2 regions of the Streptomyces sp. NPDC037203 genome follow, and region 1 is predicted to be linked to the other one. Evidence: riboswitches for the same ligand, from Rfam matches in the RefSeq annotation. Region 1 holds a riboswitch; the other holds the start of a gene.

Region 1 (6,874 bases):
TCAGCGCCACCCTGGCGACCGCCGTCAGCCTCGTCCTCGGCGTGCCGCTGGCCTGGCTGCTGGCCCGTACGGATTTTCCGGGCCGCGGTCTGGTGCGCGCCCTGGTGACGCTGCCGCTGGTGCTGCCGCCGGTCGTCGGCGGTGTCGCGCTGCTGCTGGCGCTGGGCCGCAACGGCGTCATCGGGAAGTGGCTCGACGCCTGGTTCGGGATCACGCTGCCGTTCACCACCACCGGGGTCGTGCTCGCGGAGGCGTTCGTCGCGATGCCGTTCCTGGTCATCAGCGTGGAGGGCACCCTGCGCGCCGCCGACCCGCGTTTCGAGGAGGCGGCCACCACGCTCGGCGCCTCCCGCTTCACCGCGTTCCGCCGGGTCACGCTGCCGCTGATCGCGCCCGGTGTCGCGGCGGGCGCCGTGCTGGCCTGGGCGCGGGCGCTCGGCGAGTTCGGCGCGACGATCACCTTCGCGGGCAACTTCCCCGGCCGTACCCAGACCATGCCCCTCGCGGTCTACCTCGCCCTCCAGAACGACCCTCAGGCCGCGATCTCGCTGAGCCTGGTCCTGCTGGTGGTCTCCATCGCGGTGCTGGCGGGTTTGCGCGACCGATGGCTGACAGGGGTGTGACATGACGGGAGGATGGCGGACGACACCCACCGAGCAGCCCTGGCCGAAGGACCCCGTACGCATGACCGACGCACCGGACCCCGGCCCTTCGGACCCGCGGAGCGCCGACCGGCAGGGCCTCGACGCCCGGCTCGTGGTGGACCGGGGCGGCTTCCGGCTGGACGTGGCGCTGCGGGCGGCGCCCGGTGACGTGGTCGCGCTGCTGGGTCCCAACGGCGCGGGCAAGACCACCGCGCTGCGCGCCCTCGCCGGTCTGGTGCCGCTCGGCGACGGCCATCTGCGGCTGGACGGCGTCCCGTTGGAGCGCGTCCCGCCGGAGTCCCGCCCGGTCGGTGTCGTCTTCCAGGACTACCTCCTCTTCCCGCACCTGTCCGCGCTGGACAACGTGGCGTTCGGGCCGCGCTGCCAGGGACAGGGCAAGGCGGAGGCCCGTGCCCTGGCCGCGGGCTGGCTGGAGCGCATGGGGCTCGCCGAGCACGCGGGCGCCAAGCCGCGCCGGCTGTCCGGCGGCCAGGCCCAGCGCGTCGCCCTCGCCCGCGCCCTGGCCACCCGGCCCCGGCTGCTGCTGCTCGACGAGCCGCTGGCCGCGCTCGACGCCCGGACCCGGCTGGAGGTGCGGGCCCAGCTCCGCCGCCACCTCGCCGAGTTCGAGGCGGTCGCGGTGCTCGTGACGCACGATCCGCTGGACGCCATGGTGCTCGCGGACCGCCTGGTGGTGGTGGAGCACGGCCGGATCGTCCAGGAGGGCGCCCCCGCCGACATCGCCCGCCGCCCGCGCACGGACTACATCGCCCAGCTCGTCGGCCTCAACCTCTACCGGGGCGAGGCCGCGGGCCACACCGTACGACTGGACGCCGGGCCCTCGATCACCACGACCGAGGAGCTGTCCGGACCGGCCTTCGTCGCCTTTCCGCCCTCGGCCGTGACCCTCTTCCGGGAGCGGCCCGCCGGAGCCAGCGCCCGCAATCTGTGGCGGTGCGAGGTGGCCGGCCTGGAGACGCACGGCGACCAGATCCGCACCGAGCTCACCGGTGAACTCCCGCTCGCCGCCGACCTCACCACGGTGTCCGCCGCCGAGCTGGGGCTCCAGCCCGGTACACCGGTCTGGGCGACGGTCAAGGCGACCCAGACCCACGCATACCCCGCCTGAGCCGACGGGCGCTCTACGGTGGGTGCCCATGACCCTGAGCATCCGCAACCAGCTCGCCGGCACCGTCACGGCGGTCCGTCCGGGCGAGGCCATGGCCACCGTCGAGGTCCGGCTGGAGGGCGGCCAGCGCCTCACCGCGGCCATCACCCTGGCCGCCGCCGAGGACCTGGCCCTCTCCCCCGGCACACCGGTGCGCGCCCTGGTGAAGTCGACCGAGGTCTCCGTGGCCACGCGTCAGGTGGAGGGCCTGTCGATCCGCAACCAGCTGCCCGGCGCGGTGGTCGGCCTGACCATCGGTGCCGTCATGGCGACCGTGCGGATCTCGGTGCCGGGCGGCGAGCTGACCGCCGCCATCACCAGGGAGGCGGCCGAGCAGCTGGGCCTGTTCGTGGGCTCCGACGTGGTGGCCCTGATCAAGGCGACCGAGGTGTCGCTGGCCACCGGCTGACCGGCGGACGGCATGGGCGAGGGCCCCGCCCGGCGATCCGGACGGGGCCCTCGGGGCACGGCTGCGCGGTCAGTCCTCGTACGCGTCCAGCGGCGGGCAGGAGCAGACCAGGTTGCGGTCGCCGAAGGCCTGGTCGATGCGGCGCACCGGCGGCCAGTACTTGTCGGCCACCGAGACCCCGGCGGGGAAGACGGCCTCCTCGCGGCTGTAGGCGTGCGTCCACTCGCCGCCGAGCGCGGCGGCGGTGTGCGGGGCGTTGTGCAGCGGGTTGTCCTCGGCCGGCCACACGCCGGAGCCGACCTTCTCGATCTCCGCGCGGATGGCGATCATCGCGTCGCAGAACCGGTCCAGCTCGGTGATGTCCTCCGACTCGGTCGGCTCGATCATCAGCGTGCCGGCCACCGGGAACGACATGGTCGGGGCGTGGAAGCCGTAGTCGATCAGGCGCTTGGCCACGTCGTCCACGCTGACGCCGGTCGCCTTGGTCAGCGGGCGCAGGTCGATGATGCACTCGTGCGCGACCAGGCCGCCGGGGCCGGTGTAGAGCACCGGGAAGTGCGGCTCCAGGCGCTTGGCGATGTAGTTCGCGGAGAGCACGGCCACCTGGGTGGCCCGCTTGAGGCCCTCGCCGCCCATCAGCCGGACGTACGCCCAGGAGATCGGCAGGATGCCCGCCGAGCCCCACGGCGCCGCCGAGACCGGGCCGACGCCCGTCTCCGGGCCGGCCGCCGGCTGGAGCGGGTGGTTGGGCAGGTACGGCGCGAGGTGCGAGCGCACCGCGACCGGGCCGACGCCGGGGCCGCCGCCGCCGTGCGGGATGCAGAAGGTCTTGTGCAGGTTCAGGTGCGAGACGTCGCCGCCGAAGTGGCCCGGCTTGGCGAGGCCGACCAGGGCGTTCAGGTTGGCGCCGTCGACGTACACCTGGCCGCCGACCTCGTGCACACGGGCGCAGATGTCGGCGACGTGCTCCTCGAACACACCGTGCGTGGACGGGTAGGTGATCATCAGCACGGACAGCTGGTCGCGGTGCTGCTCGATCTTGGCCCGCAGGTCCTCGACGTCGATCTCGCCGTCGTCGGACGTCTTGACGACGACGACCTTCATGCCGGCCATCACGGCGCTGGCGGCGTTGGTGCCGTGCGCGGAGGACGGGATGAGGCAGACGGTGCGCTGCTCGTCGCCGTTGGCGCGGTGGTAGCCGCGCACCGCCAGCAGACCGGCCAGCTCACCCTGGGAGCCGGCGTTCGGCTGGAGGGAGACCTTGTCGTAGCCGGTGACCTCGGCGAGGCGGTCCTCCAGCTCGTGGATGAGCGTGAGGAAGCCGGCGGCCTGCTCGGCGGGCGCGAAGGGGTGCAGCGCGCCGAACTCGGGCCAGGTGACGGGCTCCATCTCGGTGGTCGCGTTGAGCTTCATGGTGCAGGAGCCCAGCGGGATCATGCCGCGGTCGAGCGCGTAGTCGCGGTCGGACAGCTTGCGCAGGTAGCGCAGCATCGAGGTCTCGGAGCGGTGCTGGTGGAAGACCGGGTGGGCGAGGAAGTCGTCGCCGCGCAGCAGCGCCTCGGGCAGCGCGTCACCGGCGGCCGCGTCCAGCGCCTCCAGGTCGGCCTCGACGCCGAAGGCGGACCAGACGCTCTCCAGATGGGCCCGCGTGGTGGTCTCGTCGCAGGCAGCGGAGACGTGGTCGGCGTCGACCAGGCGCAGGTTGACGCCCTTGTCACGGGCGGCGGCGACGATCTCGGCGGCCTTGCCGGGCACGCGCGCGGTGACGGTGTCGAAGAACGCGCCGTGCGCGATCTCGACGCCGCCGGCCCGCAGGCCCTCGGCGAGGAGCGTCGCGTAGCGGTGGGTGCGCCGGGCGATGGTCTTCAGGCCCTCGGGGCCGTGGTAGACGGCGTACATGCCGGCCATGACGGCGAGCAGCACCTGCGCGGTGCAGATGTTGCTGGTGGCCTTCTCGCGGCGGATGTGCTGCTCGCGGGTCTGCAGGGCCAGCCGGTACGCCTTGTTGCCGTCGGCGTCGACGGACACGCCGACCAGGCGGCCGGGCAGGCTGCGGGCGAACTTCTCGTGCACCGCCATGTAGCCGGCGTGCGGGCCGCCGAAGCCCATCGGGACGCCGAAGCGCTGGGTTGTGCCGATGGCGATGTCGGCGCCCAGCTCGCCCGGCGAGGTCAGCAGGGTGAGGGCGAGGAGATCGGCGGCGACGGTGACGAGGGCGCCCAGCTCGTGCGCCTGCTCGATCACCGGCTTGATGTCGCGTACGGCACCGGAGGCGCCGGGGTACTGGACGAGCACGCCGTTGATGTCACGGGCGGCGACGTCGGCCGGGATGCCCGCGCTCAGGTCGGCGACGACGACCTCGACGCCGGTCGGCTCGGCGCGGGTCTGGATGACGGCGATGGTCTGCGGCAGGGCGTCCGCGTCGACCAGGAAGAGGCCCTTCTTGTTCTTGCCCATGCGCCGGGACAGGGCCATCGCCTCGGCGGCGGCCGTGCCCTCGTCCAGGAGGGAGGCGCCGGAGGTGGGCAGACCGGTGAGGTCGGCGACCATGGTCTGGAAGTTCAGCAGGGCCTCCAGGCGGCCCTGGGAGATCTCCGGCTGGTAGGGCGTGTACGCCGTGTACCAGGCCGGATTCTCCAGGACGTTGCGCAGGATGACCGGCGGCGTGAAGGTGCCGTAGTACCCCAGGCCGATCATGGAGCCGAGGACCTGGTTGCGGTCGGCGAGCGTGCGCAGCTCGGCCAGTACCTCGGCCTCGGTGCGGGCGCCCGGCAGGTCGAGGGCGTCGGCGTTCTTGATCACATCCGGGACCGCGGCGGCGGTCAGCTCGTCCAGGGAGCCGTAGCCGACCTGCGCGAGCATCTTGGCCCGCGCCTCCTGGTCGGGCCCGATGTGGCGCTGTTCGAAGGAAATGCCCGCTTCGAGCTCGAAGAGCGGAATGCGATGGGCGGTCATGGCGGAGGCCTCCTGGTCTGACGACCTTCGAAGGGCACCACGGCGCGGGTGCCCGGACGGCCTCCCCCTCTGTCATGTCAACCTGAGAGCTTCACCGGGCACCTCGCGGCGCCGGCTTTCACCGTCGGTGAGAGCGGAAGCCGTCGACACCCGCCCTGCTTTCCAGAGTGACCTCGTCCGTGCGGTACGTGAGCCTGAGAGATTCCGGGGAGGATTTGCTCCTTCGGCGCCTCCGAGATGGATCGGAGGACTCTCCCGCACGGGGTCAGCAGCCGCAATCAGCCTACCAGCGAGGTCAACAGCCCGATTCTCAAGTGGCCGCCGCAGTGAATGTGCTCTTTCGTAGTGCTTACGGATGAGTTGCGACCAATTGGAGGGAGAGGGACCGTGCAGAGCGACATCGATCCTCGGAACCTGATCGGCCGCAAGGCGTTCGACCGCAGTGGCACCAAGATCGGCACCATTGACGAGGTGTATCTGGACGACGCCACCGGTGTCCCCGAGTGGGCGGCCATACGCACCGGCCTGTTCTCCCGCGACGCCTTCGTCCCCCTGGAACCCAGCGAACTCGTCGAGGGCACCCTCCACGTCCCCTTCGACCGCTCCCTGATCAAGGACGCCCCCGACTTCGGGGTCGGCCGCCACCTCTCCCCCGAACAGGAACTCCAGCTCTACCACCACTACGGCCTCGACGTGACCCCGGACCCCGCCCCGGACCACACCTTCGGCAGACTGGCGGGCTCGGAGGAGACGTAGAGCCCGCGGTCACGGCGTGGCCGGAAGGCCGGGGACGGCTGAGGGTGTGGGCGGCGGGAGGACCAGGGGCAGGGGGTCCGCGGGCTGCAGCGCGGGGTCGGTGACGAGGAAGGTGCGTATCCGTCCCGGTGGGGACTGCGGGGTCTCGAAGCGCACCGTCACCCGGCCCACCCCGCTGCCCTGCACCCATCCGTGTCCGTGCTCGGCGTGCCGGACGTCCTGGCCGGCCCGCCAGTGCGGCAGCACCGGCTCACGGGGCACGCCGACCGGCTCGGCCGCGGCCTCCTCCGGTGCCGGCTCCGCCCGAGAGGAGGCCTGGGCGAACAGGTCCTCCTGGGTGTAGTCGGCGAGCCCGGAGACGCCGACACCGAGCAGGCGCACCCCGCCCGTCGTGTCCACCGAGTCCAGCAACCGCTCGGCGGCCTCCCGCACCACCGCCGGATCGTCCGTGGGTCCCCGCAGCGTCTCGGAGCGGGTCAGCGTCGAGAAGTCGTACCGCCGCACCTTCAGTACGATCGTCCGCCCGGACAGTCCCGCCTCGCGCAGCCGCCGCACGCACCGGTCCGCCAGCCGCCGCACTTCGAGGCCGATCCGCGGCCGGTCGTGGATGTCCACGTCGTACGTGTCCTCGACCGACACGGACTTGGCCTCCCGCTCGGCCACCACCGGCCGCTCGTCGTGCGCCAGCGCCATGGCGTACAGCGCCCCGCCGTGGGCCTTGCCGAGCAGTCGTACGAGTTCGTCCTCGCCCGCCTCGGCCAGCTCCCCGACCGTGGTGATCCCGGCGCGCCGCAGATGGTCACCGGTGGCCGGCCCCACCCCCGGCAGGGTCCGCACCGGCAGCGGGCCCAGCAGCGCCCGCTCGGTGCCCGGCTCGATGAGGACCAGACCGTCCGGCTTGGCTTGTTCGGAGGCGATCTTGGCGAGCATCTTGGACGCGGC
Region 2 (6,874 bases), on a different contig from region 1:
GGAGGCCTGCGGGGGCTGGATGCCCACCCCGAGGAAGCTCAGGGACGCCTCGAAGAGGATGTTGGTCGGGATGAGCAGCGTCGAGTAGACGATGATCGGGCCGACCAGGTTCGGCATCAGCTCGCGGAAGAGGATGTACGGCGCCTTGGCGCCCATGCCGCGGGCCGCGTCGACGAACTCGCGCTCGCGCAGGGCCAGCGTCTGGCCGCGCACGATCCGGCCCAGATAGGGCCAGTTGAAGAAGCCGATCACGAAGATGAGCACGGCGAGGTGGAGCGGAAGACCGTTCAGACCGAAGGCGCCGCCCTGGAGCGTTGCGGAGATCGCGATGGCGAACAGGAGCAACGGGAAGGCGAGGAAGGTGTCCATCAGCCGGCTGATGACCGAGTCGACCCGGCCGCCGTAGTAGCCCGCGATCACGCCCATGATCGCGCCGATCACGTTGGACAGGATCGTGGCGCCGAAGGCGACGACCAGCGAGACCCAGGAGCCCTCCAGGACGCGGGTGGCGATGTCCCGGCCGAACTTCGGGTCCACACCGAGCGGGTGGGCCATGCTCATCCCGCCCATGCCGCCCTTGGGCAGCGAGGTGTCGGGGACGATCAGGTCCTGGTGGAAGGCGTTGGGGTCGAGGCCGAAGGCGGCCTGGAGCGGGCGCGAGAGGATGGCCAGCAGGATCAGCAGGATCACGACGACTCCGCCGGCCACGGCGGCTCTGTCGCGCTTGAAGCGGGTCCAGGCGATCTGGCCCAGGGAACGACCCTCGATCCGCCCCTTGTCGGCTCCCGCGAGCACAGCCTCAGGCTGCGCGTCGGCTGCCGCCCCGGTGGTCTCGATCGGTGCGGTCACGATGTGCGACCCCTCTCGCCGGTGGTGACCGGCCTGCGCTGCCGCGGTTTGCGGCTTTGTCGACTTGCAAGCGAACACGAGTTCTGAAGGCTCGTGGTCTGAGTCGGGAGTCTTCAGCGTCCTCGCGATCACTCGCCAGAGCTGACGGTGAAAGTATGCGCAACCGTGATGCACAACGGAGGATTCCGTTATCCGGACAGTGGGTAACGGCCCCCGGACAGGGGCTAGTTGGGACACACCGGCGTAATGCCGCGGTTCGGGAGGTAGGGCGGCAACGGCTCCGGAAGCGGCGGAAGCTCAGTAACCGCCGTGCACCGGTGGATAGCCGTAGCCCGGCACGGGGGCCTGGAGCTGGGGTCCGGGGCGGCCGGCGGGGGCGGGGGCGTGGGCCTCGCGGTCGTAGAACGGGCGGGCGTTGGCGCGCATCCACATCACGACCGGGTCGTGGTCGTCGGTCAGCGCGACCGTGGACACGGGCAGGCCCTCGGGGACCGCGGTGACCGAGCTCTGCATCATCGCGCGCACCGAGTCGACCGCGGCGGGCGAGCTCTCGTACAGGTCCAGGCCGATGGCGAGGTACGGCGCACCGAGCGCGGGCTGGACCCAGGCCCGGCGCAGGGAGCGCAGGGCGGGGGTGCGGTGGGCGTGCTGGGTGAGCAGGGCGTAGAACTGCGGGATCTCGATGCCGGGTTCGGACAGCCGGAGGGGTCCGGCGGGCTGGCGGTCCAGGCCGGTGGCGATGCGGCGCAGGTCCAGCCAGGGGATGCCGACGCCGCCGCCGGGGGCGTGCGGGTTGAGCCAGAGGCCGTAGTGGTCGGGGTAGAGGGTGCGGGCGACGTCCAGGCCGTCGGTCACCTCGTACGAGCGGTTCCAGCCACTGGCGGACAGTTCCTGGGCGGAGGTGACACAGGGCGCGTAATGGCAGCCGTCGACCTCCATGTCTCCGTACTGCGCGTCCGGGGAACCGGCCTGGCCGTGCCAGAGCAGCATCCAGATCTGGCCGGCGGCGGGGGTGGCGAGGGCGCGGAGAAGGGCCTCGTAGGCGTCGTAGCGTCCGGGCGTGACGTGGCGGAGCGTGTGTTCGACGCTTCCGCTGTGGGTGGCGCTCACCTGGTCATGCCCTTCTTCTCCATCGTGCCCCGCGTGTGCAGACAGCTTATGCGCCGACGGGCACGGGGCCCGTTGTCCGTTCGCCCCGGCCGGGGCTAGCGAACGTAGAAGGGCCGGACGCTTGACTTCAGCCATTCGGCCACCGGGTCGTCCGTCACGTCCAGCAGGACCAGGTTGACCGGCCAGGCGGTGGGGACCCGCGCGAGGGCGCGGCCCAGGGCTTCCAGGGGCAGGGCGCGGAAGTCGCCTTCCCACTGGGAGAGTTCCACGCCGACGAACATGACCGGGTCGGCGTTCTCGATGGCGGCCAGGCAGCGGCGGGCGGTGAGGACCACGCCGGTGGCGGCGAACTCGGCGGAGGCGGCGGAGAGGAAGTCGACCGGGTCGACCTGCCAGTCGGGCTCGAAGAGGCGGACGCGGCCGCCGCCGGCGGGGCCGTCCAGCGGGGTGCGCCCGGCACGGCACAGCTCGGCGACGGCCTCGGGGGGCAGCGGGATGCCGACCGTGCCGCCGGGGTTGACCGCGATGCCGGCCTGCGGGGGCAGACCGCGGGCGAACTCCACGGCCGGGGCGATGGTGTACGACATGTGGGAGCCGACCGCCTGGCGGAACTGCTCCTCGGAGCTGAACACCGGGACGTACGCCTGGCCCTCGATCTCCAGCGTGGGCAGGTCCAGCGGGCCGCTGCCCGGTCCGCCGCCGGACGGCAGCGGCACCCAGACGAAGCTGCGGCCGAGGACCTCGACGATCCGGCCGCCCGCCGCGGGTATGCCGAGGGAGGCCGAGAGCACCTCCTCCAACTCGTTGCCGGGCCAACCGCCGTGCGGGTGGGGGTGCGCCTGTGCCGGGAAGTCCGCGGGAAAGTCCGCCGGGAAGTCCATCTGCCTACCGCCTGCTGGAAACCACTGGTGACCATGAAGGCTAACGGGTACCGGTGACAGAGCCGTACTCCGTGAACACGATCCGCTGTACCGCGTCGGCCGCGGCCCGGTCCAGCAGCACCGCCGAGCCGCAGCCCGCGGGCACCTCGCCCCGCTTGAGGGCGCCGAGCAGCCGGGCGGTCGTACGCCGGTGGCGTTCGAAGGCGCGGCGGGAGACGGTCCGGCCGCGCCGGTGCTGGCCCGCGCGGGCCGTCTCCGCGGGCACGTCCAGCAGGAGCAGGTGCAGGGTGGCGCCGGAGCGGCGGGCGGCGCGGGCCAGCCAGGGGCGCACCCAGGGCTGCGTCCCGCAGTCGTGCACCACCAGCCCCTGGTCCGTGCGCAGGGCGCGGCGCAGGGCCCAGTAGTGCGCGGCGCGCACCAGGGGGCGGTAGAAGGCGTACGGCAGCGGGCGGGGCAGGCGGGCGGCGAAGCGGGCGCGGGTGTCCTGGGAGTCGAGGCGGCGGGTGGCGACCGCGCGGCGCATCAGCGTGGACTTGCCGCTGCCGGGCAGCCCGGTGACCACCACGATGTCGCGGGGGCCGAAGCGGAGGGTGCCGGGGCGCCGGGGCGGCCGGCCGCGCAGATCCAGCACGCCGGGCGCGGGGCGGGCGTGCTCGCGGCGCGCGGGGCTGCCCGGCGCCGGGATGCCGGTCGCGTACGCCATGGTCCTGTCCACCGTGATCGTCCTCCCCTTGTGGTGCGTAATATTCATGCCCAGTGGAAGTAAAGGGAAGGTAATGTCCGGTGTGCCAAGGGGAGGTGCGCGTTCCGCCACGGTTCGGTTACGGATGCGGCCCCTGACGGGCGGGGGCCCGACGTGCAATGATGTGGCCGCCAACTGCATACCGGCCGTTTGAATCCGCGCGGGAGAGTCCCCAGCAGGCTTCGCTGGGGCGCCGAAGGAGCAAGTCCCTCCCTTGAATCTCTCAGGCCCCGTTACCGCGCGGGCGAGGCACATCTGAAAAGCGGGCCGCCGCGACGGCGGCCCCACCCAAGGTGCAAGCCGTGGTCGCCCCCGTGGCGGTTCCGGCGAACCTCTCAGGTTCCGATGACAGATGGGGAGGAACGTTCCTCGCCCCATCCCTGTTGCCCTGGGAGACGACCGACCGATGAGCAGTACCGAACTCCGACACACCGCGCTGGACGCCGTGCACCGCTCGCTCGGTGCGACGATGACCGACTTCGCGGGCTGGGACATGCCGCTGCGCTACGGCTCCGAGCGCGACGAGCACGTGGCCGTGCGGACCAAGGCGGGTCTGTTCGACCTCTCCCACATGGGCGAGATCACCGTCACCGGCCCCGAGGCCGCCGCCTTCCTGAACGCGGCCCTGGTCGGCAACATCGCCTCCATCGGCGTCGGCCGCGCCCGCTACACGATGATCGTGCGGGCCGACGGCGGCATCCTGGACGACCTGATCGTCTACCGGCTCGCCGAGTCCGAGTACCTGGTCGTGGCCAACGCCTCCAACGCCCAGGTGGTCCTGGACGCGCTGGCCGAGCGCTCCGGCGGCTTCGACGCCGAGGTCCGCGACGACCGGGACGCCTACGCGCTCCTCGCCGTCCAGGGCCCGGCCTCCCCCGGCATCCTGAAGTCCCTCACCGACGCCGACCTGGACGGTCTGAAGTACTACGCCGGCCTGCCCGGCACCGTCGCCGGCGTCCCCGCGCTGATCGCCCGCACCGGCTACACCGGCGAGGACGGCTTCGAGCTGTTCGTGAAGCCCGAGCACGCGGTCGAGCTGTGGCAGGCGCTGACCAAGGCCGGCGAGGGCGCCGGCCTGGTGCCCTGCGGACTGTCCTGCCGGGACACGCTGCGCCTGGAGGCGGGCATGCCGCTGTACGGGCACGAGCTGACCACCTCGCTGACCCCCTTCGACGCCGGGCTCGGCCGTGTGGTCAAGTTCGACAAGGAGGGCGACTTCGTGGGGCGCGCGGCGCTCGCCGAGGCCGCCGAGCGCGCCGCGCAGAACCCCCCGCGGGTCCTGGTCGGCCTGATCGCCGAGGGTCGTCGGGTGCCGCGCGCCGGGTACCCGGTGGTCGCGGACGGCAAGGTGGTCGGCGAGGTCACCTCCGGCGCCCCCTCCCCCACCCTGGGCAAGCCGATCGCCATGGCCTACGTGGACGCCGCGCACGCCGCGCCCGGTACCGAGGGCGTCGGCGTGGACATCCGCGGCAGCCACGAGCCCTACCAGGTCGTGGCGCTGCCGTTCTACAAGCGCCAGAAGTAGACAGCGAGCCCCCTTGCGCCCCGCCCCGCCGGGCGGTGGCGTGACCCTGCGCACATTCGCCCGCCCACCGGCGGTGACCGCGCTCCCCCCGTCATCAGCACTCCCGCGCGTACAGGAGAATTCAGGACATGAGCAACCCCCAGCAGCTGCGCTACAGCAAGGAGCACGAGTGGCTGTCGGCCGCCGACGACGGCGTCTCGACGGTCGGCATCACCGAGTTCGCGGCCAACGCGCTCGGCGATGTGGTCTACGCCCAGCTCCCCGAGGTCGGCTCCACCGTCGAGGCGGGCGGGACCTGCGGTGAGCTGGAGTCCACCAAGTCGGTCTCCGACCTGTACTCCCCGGTCACCGGCGAGGTCACCGCGGTCAACGAGAACGTCGTCGACGACCCGTCGCTGGTGAATTCCGAGCCCTTCGAAGGCGGCTGGCTGTTCAAGGTACGCGTCACGGAGGAGCCGGGCGACCTGCTCTCCGCCGCCGAGTACGACGCCCACATCGCCGGCTGAGGAGTCGTAGCCGTATGACTGTCCTGAACACGCCCCTGCACGAGCTGGACCCGGAGATCGCCGCCGCGGTCGACGCCGAGCTGCTCCGCCAGCAGTCCACGCTCGAGATGATCGCGTCCGAGAACTTCGCGCCGCTCGCGGTGATGGAGGCCCAGGGCTCGGTCCTCACCAACAAGTACGCCGAGGGCTACCCCGGCCGCCGCTACTACGGCGGCTGCGAGCACGTCGACGTGGCCGAGCAGATCGCCATCGACCGGATCAAGGAGCTGTTCGGCGCCGAGTACGCCAATGTGCAGCCCCACTCCGGCGCCTCCGCCAACCAGGCGGCCCTGTTCGCGCTGGCCCAGCCCGGCGACACCATCCTGGGCCTGGACCTGGCGCACGGCGGCCACCTGACCCACGGCATGCGGCTGAACTTCTCCGGCAAGCAGTTCGACGTGGTCGCCTACCACGTGGACGAGGAGAGCGGCCTGGTCGACATGGCCGAGGTCGAGCGGCTCGCCAAGGAGCACCGCCCCAAGGTGATCATCGCGGGCTGGTCGGCGTACCCGCGCCGGCTCGACTTCGCGGAGTTCCGCCGGATCGCCGACGAGGTCGAGGCGTACCTGTGGGTCGACATGGCGCACTTCGCCGGCCTGGTCGCCGCCGGTCTGCACCCGAACCCGGTCGAGTACGCGGACGTGGTCACCTCCACGACGCACAAGACCCTGGGCGGCCCGCGCGGCGGCATCATCCTGGCGAAGCAGGAGTTCGCGAAGAAGCTGAACTCCTCCGTCTTTCCGGGCTTCCAGGGCGGCCCCCTGGAGCACGTGATCGCGGCGAAGGCGGTGTCCTTCAAGGTCGCGGCCTCCGAGGAGTTCAAGGAGCGCCAGCGCCGTACGGTGGACGGTGCCCGCATCCTCGCCGAGCGCCTGACGGCCGACGACGCGCGCGCGGCCGGGGTCGACGTGCTGTCCGGCGGCACGGACGTGCACCTGATCCTGGTCGACCTGCGCGCCTCCGAGCTGGACGGCCGGCAGGCCGAGGACCGGCTGCACGAGGTCGGCATCACGGTCAACCGCAACGCCATCCCGAACGACCCGCGCCCCCCGATGGTCACCTCGGGCCTGCGGATCGGCACGCCCGCGCTGGCCACCCGCGGCTTCACGGCCGAGGACTTCGCCGAGGTCGCGGACGTGATCGCCGAGGCGCTCAAGCCGTCGTACGACGCGGAGTCGCTCAAGGCTCGGGTCAAGGCCCTGGCCGACAAGCACCCGCTGTA

What was found. A riboswitch is a leader RNA that binds a small molecule or an ion and turns the genes downstream of it on or off. The one in region 1 is predicted to bind glycine.
Region 2: linked by a shared signal. The riboswitch ahead of gcvT (glycine cleavage system aminomethyltransferase GcvT) and the one ahead of gcvP (aminomethyl-transferring glycine dehydrogenase) in region 1 are both predicted to bind glycine.

The regions. Positions count from the first base shown of each region.
Region 1 covers NZ_JBVJUC010000003.1:9,615-16,488, reverse strand. The annotation lists gene modB (molybdate ABC transporter permease subunit) at 1-623, shown strand, start outside; gene ACZ7EC_RS09245 (ABC transporter ATP-binding protein) at 685-1,773, shown strand; gene ACZ7EC_RS09240 (TOBE domain-containing protein) at 1,802-2,221, shown strand; gene gcvP (aminomethyl-transferring glycine dehydrogenase) at 2,291-5,176, opposite strand; glycine riboswitch at 5,349-5,444, opposite strand; gene ACZ7EC_RS09230 (PRC-barrel domain-containing protein) at 5,564-5,932, shown strand; gene ACZ7EC_RS09225 (DNA polymerase IV) at 5,942-6,874, opposite strand, start outside.
Region 2 covers NZ_JBVJUC010000008.1:296,705-303,578, reverse strand. The annotation lists gene ACZ7EC_RS23065 (ABC transporter permease) at 1-849, opposite strand, end outside; gene ACZ7EC_RS23060 (enhanced serine sensitivity protein SseB C-terminal domain-containing protein) at 1,147-1,959, opposite strand; gene ACZ7EC_RS23055 (enhanced serine sensitivity protein SseB) at 2,055-2,840, opposite strand; gene ACZ7EC_RS23050 (AAA family ATPase) at 2,881-3,555, opposite strand; glycine riboswitch at 3,734-3,831, shown strand; glycine riboswitch at 3,832-3,944, shown strand; gene gcvT (glycine cleavage system aminomethyltransferase GcvT) at 3,989-5,107, shown strand; gene gcvH (glycine cleavage system protein GcvH) at 5,236-5,613, shown strand; gene glyA (serine hydroxymethyltransferase) at 5,628-6,874, shown strand, end outside.